4 regions of the Nocardia grenadensis genome follow, and region 2 is predicted to be linked to each of the others. Evidence: riboswitches for the same ligand, from Rfam matches in the RefSeq annotation. Region 2 holds a riboswitch; each other region holds the start of a gene.
What was found. Region 2 has a riboswitch for cobalamin ahead of ACQPYS_RS06130 (ABC transporter substrate-binding protein). Riboswitches for the same ligand answer to the same signal wherever they lie in the genome.

Region 1 (5,718 bases), 1.3 Mb from region 2:
GTGGTCAGGCCGATATCGGGCAGGCCGAGTTCGGCCGACAGCACGGCACCCGAGACATACACGCCCTCGAAGCCGATCTCCTGGATCAGAGTCGCCACCAGTGGGTTGAAGGCGCCGGGGAATCGCTGGATCCGCCCGGAGGCCAGGCCGGCCCGGAACGCGGCCCGCTTGTCCGCGGCGGGCGTCGGCGCAGCGAGGAGCCCGGTCATCAGAACAGTCCCTTCGGGGCGTGCGGCGCGCGGGCGAGCACATCCGGCGAGACGGTGAAACTCAGCTGCGGCAATTCGTCGGCCGTCAACTCCCCTGTGCGCTGGGCCACCTCGAGGAAGCGGTCCTGTTCGGCCGGATCGACCACGCCCTCGGCGAGGGTGCGGAATTTGGCGACATACTGCTCGCGGGCGAAGGGCCGCGCGCCGAGCGGGTGGGCATCGGCGACGGCGAGTTCGTCGACGATCACCTCCCCACTCTTCAGCGTGACCTCGGCGCGGGCACCGAACGCTTTCTCCCGCGGGTCGGTGGAGTGATAGCGGCGGGTCCACTCCGGATCCTCCGCGGTGGAGATCCCGCGCCACAGCGCCACGGTGTCGGGGCGCTGCGCGCGCTCGGGTGTGTAGGACCGCTCGTGATGCCAGGTGCCGTCCTGCAGGGCGACGGCGAAGATATAGGGCACCGAATGGTCGAGCGTTTCCCGCGACGCCCCCGGGTCGAATTTCTGCGGATCGTTCGATCCGGTGCCGATCACCACATGGGTGTGGTGACTGGTGTGCAACACGATGGAGGCGATCTGGTCCAGGTCTCCGATTCGCTCGCGCATCCGGCGGGCGAGATCGATCGGCGCCTGACTCTGGTATTCCGCGGAATGCTCCTTGGTGTAGGAATCCAGGATCGCCCGCTTGGGCTCCCCCGGCCCGGGCAGCGGCACCGAGTACTCGGCCCCCGAGCCCCCGAGCAACCAGGCGATCACCCCGTCCTCGCCCTCCCAGACCGGCGCCGGCGCGCCCTCCCCGCGCAGTGCGCGATCGACGGCCTCCACCGCCATCTTCCCCGCGAACGCGGGGGCGTAGGCCTTCCAGCTCGAGATCTCGCCCTTCCGCGACTGACGGGTCGCGGTGGTGGTGTGCAGGGCCTGCCCGATGGCCTGGTAGATGGTCTCGGCGTCGAGGCCGAGCAGGCTACCGATACCCGCCGCGGCCGACGGTCCGAGATGGGCCACATGATCGATCTTGTGCTCGTGCAGGCAGATAGACCGCACCAGGTCGATCTGGATCTCGTAGCCGGTCGCCAAACCGCGGAGCAGGTCACGACCGGTACGTCCGGCGTGCTGGGCGACCGCCAGGATCGCCGGAATATTGTCGCCCGGGTGGGAGTATTCCGCGGCCAGGAAAGTGTCGTGGAAGTCGAGCTCGCGTACTGCCACACCGTTGGCCCAGGCCGTCCATTCCGGCGAGAACCGGCCCTCGGCACCGAACACGGTCGCCCCCGGCCGGTAGGGATGCGCCAACGCCTGGGCCCGGGCGTTGGCTACCGGACGTCGGGTCAGCGCGGCCGCGGCGACGGCGGCGTTGTCGATGATCCGGTTGACGATCATCTCCGCGGTCTCCGGAGCGACCTCCACCGGATCGGTCGCCACCTCGGCGATCTGCCACGCCAGATGCTCCTCGCGGGGGAAATGCTCCGCGGAACGGTGGGTGCGGACGAGATGATTCTTCACGGTCCAGGACCTCCAGGCGATCGGTGGAATTCACTCGATTCGCACGCTACCGAGAGTCCGGGGCCGCGGAAACGGGTTGCAGAAGGCGAATTATGCAGAATAGATCCTGCGAATTTGCGTAAGTTGCGGAAGGTCGCCATACGCCCGGACCTGCACTGACACTGCCAGCAGCCGCCCGGGCACACGATCCGGCATCGCGGCGGGCCTGAGCACGCCGAAACGAATGACGTGTAAGGGCCGTAGATCGAAAATTACGAGCGATATCAATTCGCGGAATACCGAGCGTCCGATTACGGCATGCATCGGAATAATCCCGATGCCGCCGGTTCGGGCCCGATCAGCGAGTGTTGCTCGCCGGTGCGTAAGGAGTATTCGCCGGACGGTTCTCGTCGGCCGCGAGCGGACGGCCGATCTGCGGAAACGCCCGCTGCGCGCACGCGGTGCGTTCACAGACCCGGCAGCCGGCACCGATCGGGACAGCGACCGCCGGATCGCGCACCGGGAGCCCATGCGAGTAGACGAGCTTCTCCGCGAAGGTCAGGTCGCAGCCGAGACCGACGGCGAAATGCCGTGCCGGCGCCAGATATCCGGGGTTGCTCTCCCCGGTCGTACGGGCCAGCCACAGATAGGTACGCCCGTCGGGCATCTCGGCGATCTGCGTGCGGATCCGGCCCGGGGTCGCGAAGGCATCGTGCACCACCCACAGCGGACAACTCCCCCCGACCCGGGAGAAGTGAAAAGCGGTAGCGGACTGCCGTTTCGAGATATTTCCCGCCCGGTCGGTGCGGACGAAGAAGAACGGCACGCCGCGTTGCCCCCGCCGCTGGAGCGTCGAGAGCCGGTGACAGACCGTCTCGAACCCGACCTCGAATTGCGCGGAGAGCAGGTCGATATCGTAACGCAATCGCTCGGCCGCACCCAGAAAACGCCCGTAGGGCAGGATCAGCGCACCGGCGAAGTAGTTCGCCAGCCCGATCCGCAGCAACCGCAGCGACTCCGCCGGTAGCGGCCCGGTCTCCGTGAGCAGCTCGTCGAGCGCCTCGGACTGCGTGAGAAATGCCAACTGAGTGGCCAGCTGGAACGCCCGCTGGCCCGCGGTCAGCCGCCGCGCGAGCGCGAGTACGCGGGCCTGCGGGTCGTAGATGCGCTTGGGTCCCGGCCTGCCGGGATCCTCCGAACGGATCCGCACCGCCACCCCGAACTCGTCACGCAGCAAACGCGCCAACTGCAGATCCAACCCGCCGAGCGTGAAGCCGCTCCGGGTGAACAGTTCCTCCGCGGCGGTGTCGAGGACCGGAATGTGATTGCGCCGGTCGTAGAAGTAGTCCCGCACATCCTCGTAGGGCATAGCGGTGCGCGGTGCCTTGGCCGGACCGTCGATCCCGGCGGTGAGTAGTTCCAGCTGCCCGTCGGCCGTGCGCAGCCGCCGATGCTGACTGATCAGCAGCCGCGCCGCCGTCGGCACCCGGGACAGCAGGTCGTCGAGTTCGCTACTGGTAACCGCCGCCGTCTCGGGATCCTCGACGAACACTTCCTGCAGGTCCGCGAGCAGCCGCGCGTCGGTCTCCGGCGCGAAGAACCCCACCTCCAGGTCGAAGGTGGAGGTCAGGCGCATCAGCACCGGCACCGTCAGCGGCCGCTGATCGTTCTCCAGCTGATTCACATAACTCACCGACAACCCGAGCGCCTTGGCCAGCCCCGACTGCGACAGCCCCCGCTGCTCCCGCAGTGCACGCAACCGCCCCCCGCCGTACATCTTCTCCACCGCCGGCACCTTTCCTCGCATGACCACTCACGACCCACCCGATACAGCGATCCGGACTCGAACGACAGCGAGCCCGGGCCCCAGGCACCGGACCGCACGGGAACCCCGGCGGCGCATTCATGTTCCCGCCGAACAGCTTCGAAGAGGCCTGCACAGCGCACGCTCCATCGGTAGCACCAACGACCACCACCCACGAACGCGCGACCCGACGCCCCCGGGCACGGTCCGGGGCGTAGAACGGCGGCGAAACGCCCGATCCGCGAGGCGACAGCCAACCGGACACGGCGTGCCCGGCACAACCGGCAGGTCTTCGGACTCGCGGGCACCGACCCTCACTCGGTCGACCCGGGTCCGCACCCGGGCTGCTACTACCACGCCGTCGCTTCCCGAACCTCCGGCCCAGTGCGTCTGACGGCGGTCGCTCCCGCTCACCGCTGCGGGACAGTCCCGGATTCCCACCGGGTTCCCTCTCACCCGCCACCCGATGTCACCGACACCGAACGACAGGCTTCGACATCCCGCGCACACCGAAACAGCGCGGGATGAACCAGCTGCATCCGTCAGGATATGCCCGGCTCGAGCTGGGACTCCAGTGGGGCGGTGGGCAGTACCGGCGTACAACGCGCACGGACTACCCATCGGACGCCGTAGATAGGGGGACGGACAGCGAAACGCCGCCGGGCAAAGAGCCCAGCGGCGTCCGGTCGGGAAGTCGACGTCCAACAGGCGCCTCTCGGCGAGTGGTCGCTCGTAGCGACAGAAGAAGGCGCGGCCCGGGGCTGTCCGGACGCCGACAGGGGTCCAACAAAGAGAACCAGGGAGCTATTCGATCAGGTACGTGATGCCGGACACCGGAGATCCGAGCGCGCGGAGAGCCGGGGCAGCAGCCGAGCCCACACGGCAGCACACCCCGCGGCCCGAATGCGGTCCGAAATCCGACAACACCCCGCTCAACCAGCCGATTTCCTCTCTCGAACACCTCTGAGGTAATCTCATCGAGCGCCGGAACACACGGCGCAACGGGCTGTGGCGCAGTTTGGTAGCGCACTTGACTGGGGGTCAAGTGGTCGCAGGTTCAAATCCTGTCAGCCCGACCATAGAAAAACCCCTTCCCACCTGCATGGGAGGGGTTTTCTCTTATTCCACCAGTCGGAGTTCGGGACCAATTCGGACCAGCACGGCCAGAAGCTCGCGGCGTCGGTACGGCGCAGGACCACCGGTAGCGCCTCCTCGAGGATCGGTATCGGCCGGGCCCGCTTGGTCTTGGTGCCCTCCCCCGCACCGCCTCGTATCCTCCTGCCGAGTTACCCGAGCCGGCTGTCCGGCTCGTCGCGTCCGATCCCTTGCGGCACTATCGCGCGAGAAAGTGCCAGCCGACCCATGCCCACACGAGCACACCAGCGATCCTCGCAACCCGAGTGCGCGTGAGGTACGCGATTGTTTCGCCCAGAGGCGCGACCAGATCCCGGCGCACATGCGTGACCGCGACCATGCCGAGCGTGACCGCCAGTACCAGCACGAAGCCGACGATGATGATCATCCGATCGCTCATCTCGACACCAGCCACCAGCCGACACCCAGCCATACCAGCCATCCGGCCAACCGCAGCGGCCACTGCTCGAGTGCCGGATCCAGCAGCGTCGACAATGTCGGGTGTACGTGGCTCGGCTGCGTCCAATCAGGTTTCCGCACAAAGGCGTACACTTCCCACGCCGATGCGGTGACCAGCAGCGTCGACCAGACTGCCACTCCGCGCCGCAGCCGGGCGGTGGACGGGATCGGCCTGGCCCCAGCGTGGAACGCCAGTACCGTCGCCACGACCACCGGCACCAGCACCAGCAGGGTTGCCGGCCAACCGAACGGTCGGGTGGCGGCTCCACCCGCCGCCAGCACGGCACCGGCGGCCAGCAGCGGCATCCGCCGCCGGCATGATCGGGCCGAGCGCTCCGGTTCCCCTGTCACATGGGCAGAATAAGGCCCTGGGCGCCGGTGCCGGGCCATCGGTCACCCAGCCACGCCGCGACGATCTCGACCCGCTGCTCGCGACCGTACCGGATTGCTCGCCACGATTCCCAGGTCGGAGACTTCGCCGACATCCTGCGGCACCGGATATCCCACCTCCAGCCGGGCTCCCGAACTGCTGAACGCGACCGCCGAGACGTACCTGGCCCGGTCTACCCATCCAGCACCATCCGGACGTTCCACGCGCATGCCAACGTGCTGGATCAAGCCACCGACCGCC
Region 2 (5,718 bases):
CGGTGTGGCGGTGGACGACTGGACCCGGTATCGCGACGAGACCGCGGCCTTCGTGCGGTATGCCGCCGCGGGAATCACGGCCGCCGCCGCGGTCACCGGCCGCGCACAGCGCTGAACGGTCCGCGCCACACCGGGGCCCCGGATCGGGGCGGCACGTACGCGGGCCCGGAACCGGAGCGGCGGATCGGCGGCGACCGGCACCTCCTACCAGGCGATGGCCCCCTGTGCACCGACGAAGGAGCCGTCGGTGCACACCTGCGGCGATTCCGCCGCCGCGAGGACGACCTGGGCGGCCTGTTCCGGCGTCGTCGGCGCGTCGGCCGCCGCGGGCGCCAGTTCGGTCGCGACGAAACCGGGGCATACCGAGATCACCCGGACGGCGGTATCGGCGAGCGATTTCGCCAGGCCTACCGTGATGCTGTTCAGTGCCGCCTTCGACGCCTGGTAGCCCGGGACCACCATCGAGTAGTACGCCGACTCCGGGTTCCGCTGCTCGGTGAGCGAGCCCATCTCGCTGGAGATGTTGACGATCCGCCCGGCCGGTGCGCGGCGCACCAGCGGCAGCAGCGCTTCGATCACATTGGCGGGGCCGAAGGTGTTGGTCATCAAAGTCTCGGTGAACGCGCCGGGGTGGGCGAAGTTCACCGTGCCGGTGGCGGTGGCCTCGGGCAGGATGCCGGCATTGTTCACCAGCACATCGATGTGGTCGTACCGTTCGCCGAGGGAATCACGCAGGCACCGCGCGCTGTCCGCTGAGCACACGTCGAGGATTTCGCCCTCGGCCGCCGACCCCGCCGACCGCAGTTCGTCCACCACGGCGTTCACCGCCGGCGCGCGGCGCCCGGTGACGATCACCCGGTAACCCGCGCGGGCGAATGCCGTCGCGGTGGCGCGTCCGAGCCCGCGGGTCGCTCCGGTGACCACCACGATCTTCTCCGACATGTTCGTTCCTTTCGTGATTTCCGTTCGTGCCCTATGAGCATCAGTGAGGGCATAGCGTGCACGCTGGCAGAAAATCGCCGTCGCATTCGCCCGCGGCCGGTTCGAACCGGTCGAACGTCCAGTTCCCTGTCGGATAGCATGGGCGATGGCCGCTCTGCGGTCACGACGTGATGAGGGAACCCGGTGGAAATCCGGGACTGGCGCGCAACGGTGACACCCGCGGGTGAAGTCCGATCACTCATCCGCCGAGCTCGGTTCCCGGCCTCGCGCACAGGCCCAGACGCAAGGAGTCCACGCCGTGACGCGGTCCATTTCCCTGGCGGTCACCGCCGTGGTATCCACCCTCCTGATGACCGCATGTGCCGGTACACCCGATTCGGGCGGTCCGGCCGCCGGGTCCACCGCCGGCTATCCGCTGACAATCGAGAACTGCGGCGTCGAGGTCACCGTGGCGGCACCGCCGCAGCGGGCGGTCGCGCTCAATCAGGGGTCGGCGGAAATCCTGCTGTCGCTCGGTCTGGCCGATCGGATGGTCGGCACCGCCACCTGGACCGATCCGGTCCGAGAGAACCTGGCCGCCGACAACACGCGCGTGCCGCGGCTGGCCGACAATCGCCCCTCCTTCGAAGTGGTCCTGGACAAGGAACCGGATTTCGTCGCCGCCTCCTTCGGCGGCACCCTCGGTCCCGGTGGCGTGGCCGACCGGCAGCAGTTCACCGAGCTGGGCGTACCCACCTACCTCTCACCGACCGATTGCGCCGACAAAACCGATATCAGCGTCAATGCCGACGGCGCCCGTACCGCACCGCTGACCATGGATTCGGTGTACCGGGAGATCCGCGACCTGGCCGCGATCTTCGATATCCCGGACCGGGGTGAGCGGCTGGTCACCGACCTCCGCGACCGCTACGCTGCCGCGTCCGGTCGGATCGCGGCGGATCGGGTCTCGCTGGCCTACTGGTTCGCCGATACCGCCACGCCGTACGTGGCGGGCTGTTGCGGTTCGTCCGGGATCATCACCGACGCGGTCGGCGCGAAGAACGTATTCGACGACACCACCGACGAATGGCCGCAGGTCAGCTGGGAAACCGTCCTCGACCGCGACCCGACCGCCCTGGTCCTGGCCGACCTGAGCCGGCGCAGCCTCGCCGGGGACGCACTGGACAGCAAGATCGCGTTCTTGGAATCGAATCCGGTGACGGCGAAGCTGACCGCGGTCCGCGAGCGGCGCTACATCGTGGTCAATGGCGCCGATCTGAACCCCTCGATCCGGACGGTCGACGGGATCGAGAAGGTCGCCGACGCCCTGGCGCGGTGGGGTTACGGTTCGTGAGGTCGGCGGCACCGAGCACCACGGTCCGGCTCGCCCGCGCTCCCGCGACGGTGGCGCTGGTGGTGTCCGGGGTGGTCGTGCTGGTCGTCTCGATGGCCTTCACCATCACGATCGGTCCGGCCGAGCTGTCGGTCGGCGAGGTCTACGCCGTGCTGTTCGAGAAACTCGGTGCCGGTACCGCGGCCGTCTCGCCTATCCGCGAAGGCATCGTCTGGCAGTTGCGGCTGCCCCGGACCCTGCTGGCCGCGATCTGCGGGGCAGGTCTGGCGGTATGCGGAGTCGTCATGCAGTCGCTGTTGCGTAATCCGCTCGCCGATCCGTTCGTGCTCGGGATCTCCTCCGGCGCCTCGACGGGTGCGGTACTGGTGGCGGTCCTCGGTGTGGGTGGCGGCCTGATCTCGTTGTCCACCGGCGCTTTCCTCGGCGCACTCGTCTCGTTCGGGCTGGTGCTGGTGCTGGCCGCGGGAGCCGGGGGTGGCACCGCGAAGGTGGTGCTGGCCGGGGTCGCCGGAACCCAGCTGTTCTCCGCGCTCACCTCGTTCATCGTTCTGTCCTCGGCCGATGCCGAACGGACCCGCGGCATCCTGTTCTGGCTGCTGGGTTCGCTGGCGGGCGCCGGCTGGACCGATGTGGGCACGACCGCGGCCGTCTGCGCCGCCGGGCTGGTATTATGCGGGTGGTATGCCTCCGCGCTGGACGCGTTCACCTTCGGCTCGTCGACCGCCGCGACCCTGGGCGTCGCGGTCGGCCGGACCCGGCCGATCCTGCTCGTGATCACCGCACTGATCACGGCGGTCCTGGTCAGCGCGGCCGGGGCGATCGGTTTCATCGGCCTGGTGCTACCGCACGCCGCGCGGTTCCTCGTCGGGCCCCGGCACAGCCGGTTGATCCCGGTGACCGCGGTCCTGGGCGCGATCCTGCTGGTCTGGGTCGACGCGCTCGCCCGGACCGTATTCGCGCCGCAGGAGGTACCGGTCGGCGTCGTCACGGCCCTCATCGGCGTGCCCGCCTTCGCCCTGCTGCTGTTCCGCACCCGGAGCGCGCCGTGACCGGCCGGACAGTCGAATACCGGACCTCGCCTCCGCGGAGCGCACGGTGACACTGCACGCACAGGACCTGTCCTGGACCCGCGGCGGCAACCTCGTTGTCGACGCGGTGACCGTCCACCCGGAACCCGGGCAGACAGTGGGGCTGCTGGGACCCAACGGTTCCGGTAAATCGTCGCTGCTACGCCTACTGGCCGGTGTTTCCCGGCCCGATCGCGGCAGCATCACCCTGGACGGAACCCCCCTGCACCGCCTCGGCCGCCGCCCGCTGGCCCGCCGGATCGCGATGGTCGGGCAGCACGCGCACACCGAGGTCGATATCACCGTGCGAGATGTGGTGCGGCTCGGGCGTATTCCGCACCGCGACGTGTTCGGCCAGGACGGCGATGAGGAAGCGGCGATCGACCGGGCCCTGCGCGATACCGGGCTCGCCGGCCACGCACACCGCTACTGGAACACCCTCTCGGGTGGTGAACGGCAACGCACCCAGATCGCCCGGGCGCTGGCCCAGGAGCCCGGTGAACTACTGCTCGACGAGCCGACGAATCACCTCGATATCGCCCATCAGCTCGATATCCTCGATCTCGTCACGCGGTTGCCTCTCACCACCGTGGTGGCCCTGCACGATCTCAATCTCGCCGCGATGTTCTGCGACTATCTGCTGATCCTGGACCGGGGCCGGGTCGCCGCGCACGGCAGCCCCACCGAAACCCTCACCGAACGACTCGTGCGCGACGTCTACGGTGTGGACGCCACGATCGCGATCGACGGCGGTGTGCCGGTCGTCCGCTATCGGCGCCCTGCCGTCACCACTCGGCCCGGCCGACGAACCCGATACGGAGCCGACGGTTAGTTCCCGCGGCGCTGATGTTCCTCGGCGTACGGGCCTCCCACGGAGCGATATCGATCTACCTGGAACCCCAGCTGTTCCGGATACCGCGCGACGTTCTCCCGATGCCCGCGGCGGTCGAATCGGCGCGCTCGGTCCCGTACTTCGATGCCGATCGTGGGCACCCACCTCGCCACCTTCACCGTCTGGGGTGTGGTCTCGCTGATCGTCGTGACGCTGATCGACCGGTTCCGGCCGCCGCGGACGCTCACCCCGGTCTCCGTCGCAGCCTGAACCACGCGAACATCTCCCGGCCGGTACTCGCGGCGCGATACGCCACGAGCACCGGCCGGGACGGAGACGCGAGGGCGGGTCCGGGGCCGAGCCGAGCGGTGACGCACAGACGACACGGTGCGCGAGGCGGAGTTGCCCTTCGATTGCCGATATCATCGCAGGCGCCCGATCGAATCTGAAGTACAGGTAGTACCGATGACAAGCCAGCCGCACACCGTATCCCCCGCGAAGCCGAACGCCGTTGCGGGGCCGGACGCGGTGGCCGATCCGCGACCTGTTCCGGACCGGGACTATTTCCCGCCCCCACGGGAGCTGTGGGGCAACCTGAACGGCTGGACCTATCCGGCGGTGTTCCTGGTAGCCGTACTCGCCACTTTCCTGCTGGCCCAGGCCGCGCTCGCGCTGGACTCCGGGCAACCGTTGCAGCCGGCGTTCCATATCGCGGCCGCCGCCTGGGTCGCCTCCTACCTGCCGATGCTCTCGGCGACCTCACGGGGCCGTTCGCGAATCCGGATCGAAGGCGCGCGATTCGCCAATGAGCAGGACACGCTGGTGATCCGCCGGTCCCTCGGTTACGAGGTCGCCTTGGTGGTCTGTTTCCTCGGCCTGGCGACCCTGTGCGCGATCTTCGGTATCGGCACCTGGACCGGCACGCTCACCCTGAACCCGCACCCGCCGATTCCCCCGTGGGTGGCTCTCACCGCTGCCGGGCTGGTGCTGCTCTATCTCTGTGTGTACGCGCGACGTCCGGAGATCCGACGGCTGGTGCTCACGCCGATGCATATCGTGTTGCCCACCAAGACCTCGATCGCGAACATGGTGAGCTGGACTTCGATCGAACAGCTCGAGGTGGTGTCGCGCAACAACTCCAAGGGCACCATCCGCATATCCCGCCCCGGCCGCAAACCCGGTCGCCGGGTCACGAAATGTATCCACGCGGAGAAACTCTCGATCGGGTCGGCGGCCACATACTGGCTGATCCGCTTCTACCACGAGAACCCCGACCTGCGCGCCGAGCTCGCCGACGAACGGGCCGCCGAACGGTTGCGTACCTACGCGGTGGTCCCCGAGGCCGGATAGGCTGCCGGCATGGTACGGGTCCGGCAGATGCACGAATGGGCGGTCAGCGCGGACGAGGCCGTCGCCGTGCAGCAGCGCTTGCGCGACCGGGTGCGGGTGCTCGACGAGCACGGCCCGGTCCGGCGGGCCGCCGGACTGGATGTCGCCTACCGCGATCCCGATATCGCGATAGGCGTGGTCACCGTGCTGGATGT
Region 3 (5,718 bases), 1.0 Mb from region 2:
ACCCGCCGGCTCGCCGAGGCCGAACGACTCGGGTTCACCACCGCGGTGGTGCCGCCGGGTACCGACGGCAAGGCCACACCGATGACCCTGCACGAGGCGTCCGGCCTGCGCGGCGCGCTGCGGTTGGCCGGCCTGACCAAGAAATGACTCCCGCTCAGGCGATATTGAAAGGTTCGGGCGCGCTGCGCACCGAACCCATCTGCGCCACCACGTTGTAGGCGCCCGCGGGTACCTGCACCCGCTCCCCCGCGCATTCCGGCTGCGAGGTCGCGCCGGTCCAGGTGACCGTGAACGCGGCCTGCTCACCGCGGTCGAGGGTGCGCACATCCGGGTCGCCGTCGGGGAAACAGTCCGTGCTCGCCCACAGTTGCCGCCCACCGTCGAGCGAGTGCACGGATACGCGCTGCAGCCCGGATCCCACGTCCCGGGTACACGCCGCACCGGAGATATTGGTGATCACGATCCCGAACACCGGCTCTTCACCAACCTGGTAGGTGGGCTGCCCCACCGACACCTTGATGGCCAGTGACTGGTCGGCGCATTGACCGGCGGCCGCCGGGGTGGGTTCGCTGCTGCGCGTAGCCGATGTCGTGCCGGACGCACGCGTGCCGGTCGCCGTGGTGGACGATGCGGCCGGCCCCGGGCCGGGCTCGGTGGTCTCGGAGGCCGATGCCACCGCGGCGGCATCGGGCGCGTCACCGCCCCGGGAGACGGTGACGGCCAGCCAGATCACCACCGCGAGCGCGACCACGAGCGCGCCGATGGCGAACACACGACGCCGCCAGTAGATCTCCGGCGGTAACGGTCCTGTCGGTTCCAACACGTGTCAACGGTAAGCGCAGCGGGCGGCAGCGGTCGTCAACGGCACACCCGAAGGTGCCGCCGGCAGCCGCCCACGGAGTCAGACGGTCTCGCCGATATTGCCGACCACGCGGTGTAGCTTCGCCCGGCCGTCGACCAGTTTGTAGGTGACGCAGGCGATCGCGCATTTACCGGCCTGCACCCGCTCGGACACGATCATCGACCGTTCCATCAGCAGGCTGCTGGTCTCCACCACGTGGCGGGCTTCGAGCTCGTCCACCGATTCGAGCCCCTCGCGGCGCCCGATCAGCATCGACGGCGTGACCTTCTCGACGATGCTGCGGATGAATCCGCCGGGCACCTCGCCGCCGTCCAGCGCGTCCAGCGTCGCTTTCACCGCACCGCAGCTGTCGTGGCCGAGTACCACGATCAGCGGTACATCGAGCACACCGACGCCGTATTCGATCGATCCCAGCACCGCGGCGTCGATGACGTGGCCCGCGGTGCGGACCACGAACATATCGCCGAGACCCTGGTCGAAGATCAGTTCCGCGGCGACTCGGGAGTCTCCGCAACCGAATAGCACGGCGGTCGGATGCTGGCCGGCGACGAGCTTGGCTCGATCGGCGGCTCCCTGACTAGGATGCAGCAGCGTGCCGTTCACGAAGCGCTCGTTTCCCTCGCGCAGCGACTTCCAGGCACTTACCGGGTTGGACTGAGGCATGGTGTCCATTCTGCACGATTTGATGTGCTCGCTTGCTTCCGTCCCGTTACAGCGCGGCGTCGGGCCACGCCGAACCGGTGGAACTGCACGGTGAGGTGGATGGAGTGGGTCGGTGAGCAGCGCAGGTATCGGGAAGCCGGGTTCGGGCGGGCGCGGTGTCGTGTCGATCGAACCCGGCGCGATCGACTCCGACACCCTGATCGATTGGTACACGCGGACGGCCCGGGACCTACCCTGGCGGCGGCCCGGAGTGAGCGCTTGGCAGATCCTGATGAGCGAGATCATGCTGCAGCAGACGCCGGTGTCGCGGGTGGAACCGATCTGGCGGGAATGGGTGCGACGCTGGCCGGTGCCCTCGGCCATGGCGGCGGCGAGCGCGGGTGAGGTGCTGCGGGCCTGGGGGAAACTCGGCTATCCGCGCCGAGCCCTGCGCCTGCACGAATGCGCCCAGGTCCTCGCCGCCGAGCACGGTGACCAGGTGCCCGACGATGTCGAAGTGCTGCTCGGGCTGCCCGGCATCGGCGCCTACACGGCGCGGGCGGTCGCCTGTTTCGCCTATGGGCAACGAGTCCCGGTGGTGGACACGAATGTCCGTCGGGTGGTGGCCCGGGCCGTGCACGGCCGGGAGGCCGGTAATCCGGCCGCCCGCGATCTACGGGAAACCGAGGCGCTGCTGCCCGGCCGGATCGACCGGGCAGCGGTGTTCTCGGCGGCCCTGATGGAACTCGGCGCGACGGTGTGCGCCGCGCGGACCCCGGATTGCGGGCGCTGCCCGCTGCCGCGTTGCGCGTGGGTCGCCGCGGGCCGGCCGGCGGCCGAGTCGGTACGCCGGACGCAGAAGTACGAGGGTACCGACCGGCAGGCGCGGGGGCGGCTGCTCGACGTGCTGCGGGCCGCGCACGCGCCGGTGGAACGCGTCCGGCTGGATCTCGCCTGGACCCGCGATCCCGGCCAGCGCGACCGCGCATTGGATTCGCTGCTGGTGGACGGGTTGATCGAGCAGACCGACGATGGACGGTTCGCCCTGGCCGGAGAGGGCTGACGCCCGCCGCGGCCGGAGCGCTCAGGTCTCGGCGACAGTTCCGGGGACTCCGCGCAGGCGCGCGAGGAAACGCTCCACCTCGGCCCGGTAGTACGCCGGCTGGTCATCGTGCACCAGGTGACCCGCATCGGGAACCAGGACATGTTCGGCGGCGGGATGTAATTCGGCCATCCGGCGCATCTGCCCCGGCGGGGTGATCGTGTATTCGCCTTCTAGCAGCAGCGTAGGGACGGTGAGCCTGCCCCACTCCGCCCAGAACGACCGGGCACCCCACTCCTCCGAGATATCCCGGAAGGTGGCCACCTCGCCGTGCAACCGGTAACCGTCCGGGCCCCGCTGGAACGAATCCCGGAAGTAACGGCCGGCGACCGGGCCGAAATGCGCCACCAGGGCGGCCTCGTCCGCGAAGGGCTGCGGCCAGGCCTCGACCATCGCGGCCCAGTGGGCAGCGGTACGGCCGGTGAAATCGGCTGCCATATCCTCCACCACCAGCCCGCGCACCCGGTTCGGATGCGTGGCCGCGAACACCCAGCCGTGCAGACCACCCATGGAATGCCCGATCACGATCATCGGCTCGGCGATGCGCGCGGTGGCGGCGGCCAGATCGGCGACGAAAGCGTCGGTGGTGAGTTCGGGCGGTGCGGGGCGCCCGTGCCCGGCGGCGTCGAAGGTGAACACCCGGCCGTGGTCACGCAACCACCGGACCTGGTTCTGCCAGGTACGGGCGCTGCCCATCAACCCGTGCAGCAGCAGTATCGGGATCCCGGTCCCGCCTTCGTCGTGCAACACCGGGCCGAGTTTATTCACAACCCTCCACAGGGCGGGGTCGGCGCCACCGGGCGGTGCACGTAGTGACCCGCTGTGGCGTGCGGCACTGTCCCTCCCGGACTCGCGATACCTAAGCTCAGGGGTATGGCTGTTGTGAAGATCAATGCGATCGAGGTCCCCGAGGGCGCGGGTCCCGAGCTGGAGAAGCGGTTCGCCCATCGCGCGCACGCGGTCGAAAACTCCCCGGGGTTTCTCGGCTTCCAATTGTTGCGGCCCACGGCCGGCGAGAATCGGTATTTCGTGGTCACCCAGTGGGATTCCGAGGAGTCCTTCGCGGCGTGGCGCGACGGCCCCGCCAAAGAGGCACATGCCGGACAGCAGAACAAGCCTGTCGCCACCGGCGCTTCACTGCTGGAGTTCGAGGTCGTACTCGATGTAGCGGGTAAACCCGCGTCCTGATCGCCTCCCCCACACCGGCCACGCCGCCGACCACCGGCGGCGTGGCCGGTGATCGTTCGTGGACATATTGACGGCGGCGACGGCCGGTGTCACAGTTCGAGGTGAAAGCAAAGGTGATGCGGTAATCCGGTGAGAACCCGGAGCGGTCGCGCCACTGTGATGTCCGCGCCGGAACGGGTGGGCAGAGTCAGACACCGGCACCTGCGCACAACTCGCGAACCGGACGCGAGCATCCGGATGAGGAGGACCCACCATGGCCATAGCCCATGTCCCGAGCAGGGCCGCCGATACGGCGGCGACAGTGCTCGTCACAGTAGGCGTCGTCCTGCTGGCACTGCTGACGCTCTACCTGGTCGGATTCGATCAAGGCGCCGTATCGCGCGGCGGTATGTTCCTGCACGAGCTGATGCACGACGGGCGCCACCTGCTGGGTGTCCCGTGCCATTGAGTGGATCTTTCGGTGCCCTGCTGCTCCGTGGTCTGCTCGCCGGCCTGATCGCCGGTCTCCTCGCGGGTGTCGTCGGAAATTTCGTCGGCGAGCCCAAGGTCGATGCCGCCATCGCCATCGAGGAGGCCGCGGCTCCCACGCCGGAGCATGCCCAGGATTCGGGTACCGGACATACGCACGGGGAGACAGCGCACACGCACGGGGACGAGGCCGTGGTGAGCAGGCCGTGGCAGAAATTCGGGCAGTTCCTGGCAGACGCCCTGGCCGGGATGGCGTTCGGGGCGATCGTGGCGACCGCGGCGCATTACGCCCGGCGGTTCACCGCGCTGCCCGGTCATCGGTTGATACTCGGGCTGGGCCTGGGCGGCTGGGTCGCGGTGGTGGCAGTGCCGTTCTTCAAGTATCCGGCCAACCCACCGGCGGTCGGTGACCCGGAGACGATCAACGAGCGCACCCTGCTCTGGCTGGCCTCGGTGGTGCTGGGCCTGGTGGCCGTCGCGGCCGGTGTGTACATCTGGAAGGCGCTGCGGCCGCGGCCCGAATCCCTCCGGCTCGTCGCGGCCGCGGCCGGATTCGTACTGGTAATCACCCTCGGCTACGTGCTGTTGCCCGGGGTGAACGAAGTGGGGGCCGACTTCCCGGCCTCGCTGCTGTGGGAGTTCCGCGCCGCGTCGCTGGCCGTATCCACCGCGCTGTGGGTCGGGATCGCTCTGGCCTTCGCCGCGCTCACCGAGTGGAGCAACCGCGGTGGTACCCGGGTAGCGGAGGCTGCTGCTACAGCGGGTTGATCCGGGGAGCGGTAGTCACCGGGCATGGTCGAGGTATGCACGACACCACGCTCGCCCACCCGGACAGTCCACTCGCCCGGCGGCCCGCAGCCGTCACCATCGCCTTCGTCGCGCTCGTGGCGGCCGTGGGCTGCGGTATCACCGAAGCCGCGGTCCGGGGCGCATTGCTGGGCGACGCAGCGGATATCGGCGAACTCACCGGCGGTTGGCTACTGCGCGCCGGGATCTACCTGGCGGTTCTCGGTGTCGCGTGGCGGATGCTGCGAGGCGAACGCTGGGCCAGGAATCTGCTCGCCGCCGGGATAGGCGTGGTCGGTACGGCCTCATTGGTGGTGGAGCCTGTTCGGATGCTCGCGAACGGAGGCGCCGGTGTGTTCGCCGATATGAGCGCCGCGACCGTATTCCTGGCGCTCACCCGGGCCGGCCATCTATGCGCGGTATTCGTCGCGATCCCCGCCATGTACACACGGGGCGCCCGGGCGTGGTTCCGGGCCGGACACGGCGCCGGTAGGCCCTGGTAAAGGCCCTTCCCTGTCCCGGGCCCGCGCGGGGCCCGGGACAGGCATCTCAGGATTCCAGCGCCGCGTCCAGGGTGATGTCGTCCACTCCGCCCAGGGCCTTGCTCACCGGGCATCCGGCCTTGGCCGCAGCGGCCGCGGCGGCGAAACCCGCCTCGTCGAGGCCGGAT
Region 4 (5,718 bases), 960 kb from region 2:
CGTAGGAACGCTCGTGATGCCAGGTCCCGTCCTGCAGGGCGACCGCGAAGATGTAGGGCACCGAATGGTCGAGGGTCTCCCGCGACGCTGTCGGATCGAACTTCTGCGGATCGTTCGAACCGGTACCGATCACGACGTGGGTGTGGTGGCTGGTGTGCAGCACGATCGAGGCGATCTGATCCAGATCACCGATCCGGTCCCGGAGGCGGCGGGCCAGATCGATCGGGGCCTGGCTCTGGTATTCGGCGGAATGCTCCTTGGTGTAGGAGTCCAGGATCGCCCGCTTGGGCTCGCCCGGACCGGGCAGCGGCACCGAGTACTCGGCCTTCGGGCCGCCCAGCAGCCAGGCGATCACACCGTCTTCGCCCTCCCAGATCGGCGACGGCGCGCCTTCACCGCGCAGCGCGCGGTCCACGGCCTCCACGGCCATCTTCCCGGCGAACGCCGGAGCGTAGGCCTTCCAGCTCGAGATCTCGCCCTTACGGGACTGGCGGGTCGCGGTGGTGGTGTGCAGAGCCTGACCGATCGCCTGGTAGATCGTCTCCGAATCCAGTCCGAGCAGCGTTCCGATACCAGCGGCGGCCGACGGGCCGAGATGGGCGACGTGGTCGATCTTGTGCTCGTGCAGGCAGATCGAACGCACCAGGTCGATCTGGATCTCGTAGCCGGTGGCCAGACCCCGGATCAGATCCCGGCCACTACGGCCCGCGTGCTGGGCGACCGCCAGGATCGAGGGGATGTTGTCGCCCGGATGGGAGTACTCCGCAGCCAAGAATGTGTCGTGGAAATCGAGTTCGCGCACCGCGACTCCGTTGGCCCAGGCCGCCCACTCCGGCGAGAAGCGGCCGTGGACGCCGAACACGGTCGCGCCCGGCTGATACGGGTGCGCGAGCGCCTGGGCGCGAGCATTGGTGACCGGGCGCCGGGTCAGCGACGCCGCGGCGACCGCCGCATTGTCGATGATCCGGTTGACGATCATCTCCTCGGTCTCCGCGGCGACATCCACCGGGTCGGTCGCCACCTCCGCAATCCGCCACGCCAGATGCTGCTCGCGGGGGAACTGCTCCGCGGAGCGGTGGGTACGGACGAGATGATTCTTCACGGTCCAAGGCCTCCAGGGGGATCGGCGTATTTCGCTCGATTCGGACGCTACAGACGCGAAACAGCTGTGGAAATCCGTCGCAAAGGGCGAATTTTGTGGAGACAGACCTGCAAAGTTGTGGAGTTTGTGGAGGGCAGTACCGGACCGGGACAGGAATCGGCGCGCGAGCGGGCGCCGATTACTCTCGTGCGCGCCTCACCGGTCGATCCGATTCGATCGAGCAAGGCCGCTGCTCATGCGACGAAAGGGTTCTTCGATACCGACGCGCCCCCGGGCACGGGGTTCTCGATGTCACCCCGGATCCCTTCGTCGACGGTGAGCAGTTCAGCCCGCCGGAACTACGCGCCCGTCCTGGGCTGACACACTCACCGCAGTTACCCGCGGTCAGTCGGTTGATGCGGGTGCGTAGGGGGTGTTCGCCGGACGGTTCTCATCGGCGGCAAGAGGCCGTCCGATCTGCGGGAACGCGCGTTGCGCACACGCGGTGCGTTCACAGACCCGGCATCCTGCACCGATCGGAACAGCGGCGGCCGCGTCATGGATCGGAAGGCCGTGGGAATAGACGAGTTTATCGGCGAAGGCGAGATCGCATCCGAGACCCACCGCGAAATCCCGCGAAGGCGAGAGATATCCGGGATTGCTCTCCCCTGTCGTGCGCGCCAGCCACAGATACGTGCGCCCGTCGGGCATCTCCGCGATCTGGGTGCGGATCCGGCCCGGGGTGGCGAAAGCGTCGTGCACCACCCACAGCGGGCAACTACCGCCCGTCCGGGAGAAGTGGAACGCGGTGGCGGACTGCCGTTTCGAGATATTTCCCGCACGGTCGGTGCGGACGAAGAAGAACGGGACGCCCCGCTGCCCGCGCCGCTGCAGCGTCGACAGACGATGACACACGGTTTCGAAACCGACCTCGAATTGCGCTGCGAGTAGGTCGATGTCGTAGCGCAACGACTCCGCCGCGCCGAGAAACAGCCCGTAGGGCAGAACGAGCGCGCCCGCGAAGTAGTTGGCCAGCCCGATACGCAGCAGCCGCCGCGACTCCGCGGGCAGCGCCGCCGTCTCGGTGAGCAGAGTTTCGATCACCTCGGACTGGGTGAGGAACGCCAACTGTGTCGCCAGTTGGAACGCGCGCTGCCCGGCGGTGAGACGCCGCGCGAGCGTGAGTGTGCGCGCTTCCGGGTCGTAGCTCCGTTTGGGCCCGGGCCGCGCCGGATCCTCCGACCGGATTCGCACCGTCACCCCGTGCTCGTCGCGCAGCAGTCGTGCCAGCTGTAGATCCAACCCGCCGATACTCAACCCGCTCGCGGCGAAGAGATCCTCGGCGGCGGTATCGAGTGCGGGGATGTGGTTACGCCGGTCATAGAAATAGTCGCGGACATCCTCATAGGGCATCGCGGTACGTGGATCCGGGACCGGACCGTCGAGTCCGGCGGTGAACTGCTCGAGCTGCCCGTTGACCGCGCGCAGGCGCCGGTGCTGCCTGATCAGCAACCGCGCCGCAGACGGCACCCGCGAAAGCAATTCATCCAGTTCGCCGCCGCTCACCGAACCAGACTCGGGGTCCTCGGTGAACACCTCATGCAGATCAGCCAGCAACCGAGCATCGGTCTCCGGCGCGAAGAATCCCACCTCCAAGTCGAATGTCGAGGTCAGACGCATCAGCACCGGCACCGACAACGGGCGCTGATCGTTCTCCAGCTGATTGACATAACTCAGCGACAGCCCGAGCGCCTTGGCCAGCCCGGATTGCGACAGGCTCCGCTGCTCACGCAGAGCACGAAGCCGGCCACCGGCATACATCTTCTCCACAGCAAGCACCCCTTCCATGATCGGCACCGGCTCGCCCACGCGATCCGCCGGTGTTCCGGCCGCACCGGCCCTCAGGTCACCGGCGACGGCCGGTGACCCGAGCCGCATCGCGGGGAAAGGTCCGAAAGTGACGGCATGATGCGAACTCCTCGGGTGGCAGCCTGTGACCGTCACCGGTGCGAGCGCGCACGACGACTACGCACCCGGCGAGACCCGGATACGTGAGAATCGGCGTACCGCCTGATCCACGAGGCGACGACCGCCGGACACGTCGTGCCCGGCGCAACCGGCAGGTCTTCGGACTCGTGGGCACCGACCTCGATCGGTCGACTCGGGACCTGGCGCGCTCCCCGAGCTGGTACTACCACGCCGTCGCTTCCCAGGACCCGGCCCAGTGCATGTGACGGCGGTCGCTCCCACTCACCGCTGCGGGACAGTCCCGGATTCCCACCGGGTTCCCTCTCACCCCCGCTCGCGGTCACCCGACCTAGAGCGGAAAGGCTTCGACATCTCACACCGTCGCAACAGCGCGAGACGAACCAGCTGCGCTCATAAGAATATCCCTGCTGGTGAGCCCCGTCCCCACTGGGCGCAGTGCCCCACCGCCCAGGGTCGAGCCGGCAGCGGAAAGACGCCGGATCCCGCCACCCGATTCCGCCGCCGCCGGTGTGGTGCGCCGGCAGAAGCGGGGGCCTCAGGGCGCCCGGTGATCGAGAACGCCGGCGTCCCGCGCGCAGCCCGAATGCCAGTCTGACCAGGCGCTGGTTGCCGCTCGTCCCTGGACGCGCGGCTCGCAAGAGGGAATCCGGTGGGAATCCGGAGCTGCCCCGCAGCGGTATGTGGAAACGACCGCGGTCATCAGCACTGGGCGCCCGCCCGGGAAGCGACCGCCAGTAGGCGACGCCGGCCGGCGTCATGTCCGCGAGTCCGAAGACCGTCCACAGCAGTCACCGCTGGGAACACATGCCCACCGGTACCCCTACCGGCCACCATGATCCGAAGCATCGCCCGCTCGCGGCCTTCCTGTGAGGAACCCCCACATTGCTGGGGGGGTGTCCCTATGTTTCTTGTCAAGCCGTGGGTTGAGGTTGTGCCCGGGTGAGGCTTGGGCGGGGCGTGCGGTCGGTAGCGTGGTCTGAGTGGCGTCGAAGGCTGAACGGCAGGCTGCTCGGGATCGTGTGGCGGTATATCACGAAGAGCGGCTCGGTGAGTTGGTCGAGCACGTAGGCCGGGCATTGGACCGGTTCCGTGCCAGCCAGTTGGATGCGTTCGAGGTCGATGCGGTGATCCACCAATACCATCGGGCGGCTCAGCGGTTGTGGACGTTCTGTAGCCAGTCCGGTGTGCAGGTGGAAGCCACCGCGCATCTCATCGAAGGCATGGCGGGCGGGGGTGAGGTGATCGATTGGTGGCAGCGCGGCATGTCGGTCAGGGCCCGGCGTGCCCAGGGGCTGGACGCTTGATCGGTGTCTGGCAGTTGCCGGCGATCAGGCCGCTGGTGCTGGAATGCGGTAGGGCTGTTTGTTTCGGAGCATGGCGTAGAGGACGTCGCATCGGCGTCGGGCGAGGCAGATGAGGGCTGCGTTGTGTTTCTTGCCCTCGGCTCTCTTTCTGTCGTAGTAGGTGCGGCTGGCCGGGTCGTGCAGGGCGGCGAACGCTGACAGAAACAACGCCCGTTTCAGTTTGTGGTTGCCGGATCGGGCAGGGTGTTCACCGCGGATGGAGCTTCCCGATCGGTGGGTGATCGGGGCGATGCCGGCGTAAGAGGCGAGGTGGCCGGCCGAGGCGAACGCGGTGCCGTCGCCGACTTCGAGCAGGATGCGGGTGCCGGTCCTGACTCCGATGCCGGGCATCGAGGTCAGGACCTCGGCAAGAGGGTGATCGGCGAACATCTCCTCAATGTTCTCGGCGATCTGCTTGCGCTGTAGAAGAACTGCTTTCAACGAATCCGCCAGCTTCGGCAGCACGGTTTCCGCGGCTTTCGTGCCGGGAACGGTGACAGATTGCGCGGGCAGCGCGGCCAGGATCTCCTCGACCAGGCGTGCTCCCATTCGTGGGGCATGTTTAGTGGCGATGGCGGTAAGTTTGCGCCGACCAGCGGCCCGGATGCCTTCGGGACCGCCGCAGCGCGACAGGATCTCCAGCACCGCCGGGTGCGCGATGCGGGGGCCGAGGACGCGTTCGAGGGCGGGGTGGATGCCGGTGAGCAGGCCGCGGATGCGGTTGCTGGTGCGGGTTGCTTCGCCGGCCAGGTCGTCGTCGAAGCCGGCCAGAACACCGAGCTCGGTGAGTGTTTCGTCACCGACGTCGACGCGGCGCAGCGTGTGCGGCATCGTGCGGGCGGCATCAGCGATGATGTGAGCGTCGCGGGCATCGGTTTTGGCTTGACCTGGGTAGAGGTCGGCGATGCGGCGCATCGACAATCCGGGCAGGTAGGCGACATCGTGTCCGCAGGCGCGCGCGACGGTGACCGGCAGGGCGCCGATCGTGTTGGGTTGATCGACCACGATCAGCAGCCGCCCGTGGGTGGCGAGTTTGTTGAACACGGCCCGCAGCCGGGATTCATCGTTGGGTAGTGCCTTGTCGAACAATCGTTTCCCGGCCGGGTCGAGCCCGACCGCGTGATGTTCGCCTTTTCCCACGTCAACGCCGCAGAACACGGCATAAGGTTGTGTCACCTTGCTCGGTCCTCAACTGCCTCGAAACGCTCACTGGACGGTCGCCGATCCAGCGTCAACGCCCGGCACCCACGTTACGAAGAGACCTACCAGCGGCCCTGTCCCCATCAGCGGTCCGTCGACGCCACC

Region 1: it holds a riboswitch for cobalamin, as region 2 does, so the genes downstream of both, ACQPYS_RS12190 (short-chain fatty acyl-CoA regulator family protein) here and ACQPYS_RS06130 (ABC transporter substrate-binding protein) in region 2, are expected to answer to the same signal.
Region 3: it holds a riboswitch for cobalamin, as region 2 does, so the genes downstream of both, ACQPYS_RS01705 (CbtB domain-containing protein) here and ACQPYS_RS06130 (ABC transporter substrate-binding protein) in region 2, are expected to answer to the same signal.
Region 4: it holds a riboswitch for cobalamin, as region 2 does, so the genes downstream of both, ACQPYS_RS10675 (hypothetical protein) here and ACQPYS_RS06130 (ABC transporter substrate-binding protein) in region 2, are expected to answer to the same signal.

The regions. Positions count from the first base shown of each region.
Region 1 is NZ_CP192054.1:2,693,546-2,699,263, reverse strand. It holds gene prpB (methylisocitrate lyase) at 1-209, opposite strand, end outside; gene prpD (2-methylcitrate dehydratase PrpD) at 209-1,711, opposite strand; gene ACQPYS_RS12190 (short-chain fatty acyl-CoA regulator family protein) at 2,049-3,476, opposite strand; cobalamin riboswitch at 3,761-3,992, opposite strand; tRNA gene ACQPYS_RS12185 (tRNA-Pro) at 4,497-4,573, shown strand; gene ACQPYS_RS12180 (DUF6186 family protein) at 4,828-5,016, opposite strand; gene ACQPYS_RS12175 (hypothetical protein) at 5,025-5,438, opposite strand; gene ACQPYS_RS12170 (hypothetical protein) at 5,435-5,572, opposite strand.
Region 2 is NZ_CP192054.1:1,381,631-1,387,348, reverse strand. It holds gene ACQPYS_RS06140 (aminoglycoside adenylyltransferase family protein) at 1-115, shown strand, start outside; gene ACQPYS_RS06135 (SDR family NAD(P)-dependent oxidoreductase) at 205-942, opposite strand; cobalamin riboswitch at 1,072-1,222, shown strand; gene ACQPYS_RS06130 (ABC transporter substrate-binding protein) at 1,292-2,275, shown strand; gene ACQPYS_RS06125 (FecCD family ABC transporter permease) at 2,272-3,324, shown strand; gene ACQPYS_RS06120 (ABC transporter ATP-binding protein) at 3,371-4,174, shown strand; gene ACQPYS_RS06115 (hypothetical protein) at 4,319-4,444, shown strand; gene ACQPYS_RS06110 (hypothetical protein) at 4,640-5,524, shown strand; gene ACQPYS_RS06105 (endonuclease V) at 5,534-5,718, shown strand, end outside.
Region 3 is NZ_CP192054.1:375,247-380,964, reverse strand. It holds gene radA (DNA repair protein RadA) at 1-147, shown strand, start outside; gene ACQPYS_RS01730 (hypothetical protein) at 155-823, opposite strand; gene ACQPYS_RS01725 (carbonic anhydrase) at 902-1,525, opposite strand; gene ACQPYS_RS01720 (A/G-specific adenine glycosylase) at 1,707-2,567, shown strand; gene ACQPYS_RS01715 (alpha/beta fold hydrolase) at 2,589-3,356, opposite strand; gene mhuD (mycobilin-forming heme oxygenase MhuD) at 3,480-3,794, shown strand; cobalamin riboswitch at 3,864-4,011, shown strand; gene ACQPYS_RS01705 (CbtB domain-containing protein) at 4,048-4,242, shown strand; gene ACQPYS_RS01700 (CbtA family protein) at 4,233-5,030, shown strand; gene ACQPYS_RS01695 (hypothetical protein) at 5,066-5,551, shown strand; gene ACQPYS_RS01690 (OsmC family peroxiredoxin) at 5,598-5,718, opposite strand, start outside.
Region 4 is NZ_CP192054.1:2,337,317-2,343,034, reverse strand. It holds gene prpD (2-methylcitrate dehydratase PrpD) at 1-1,102, opposite strand, end outside; gene ACQPYS_RS10680 (short-chain fatty acyl-CoA regulator family protein) at 1,487-2,911, opposite strand; cobalamin riboswitch at 3,183-3,412, opposite strand; cobalamin riboswitch at 3,711-3,847, shown strand; gene ACQPYS_RS10675 (hypothetical protein) at 4,051-4,374, shown strand; gene ACQPYS_RS10670 (IS110 family transposase) at 4,399-5,589, opposite strand.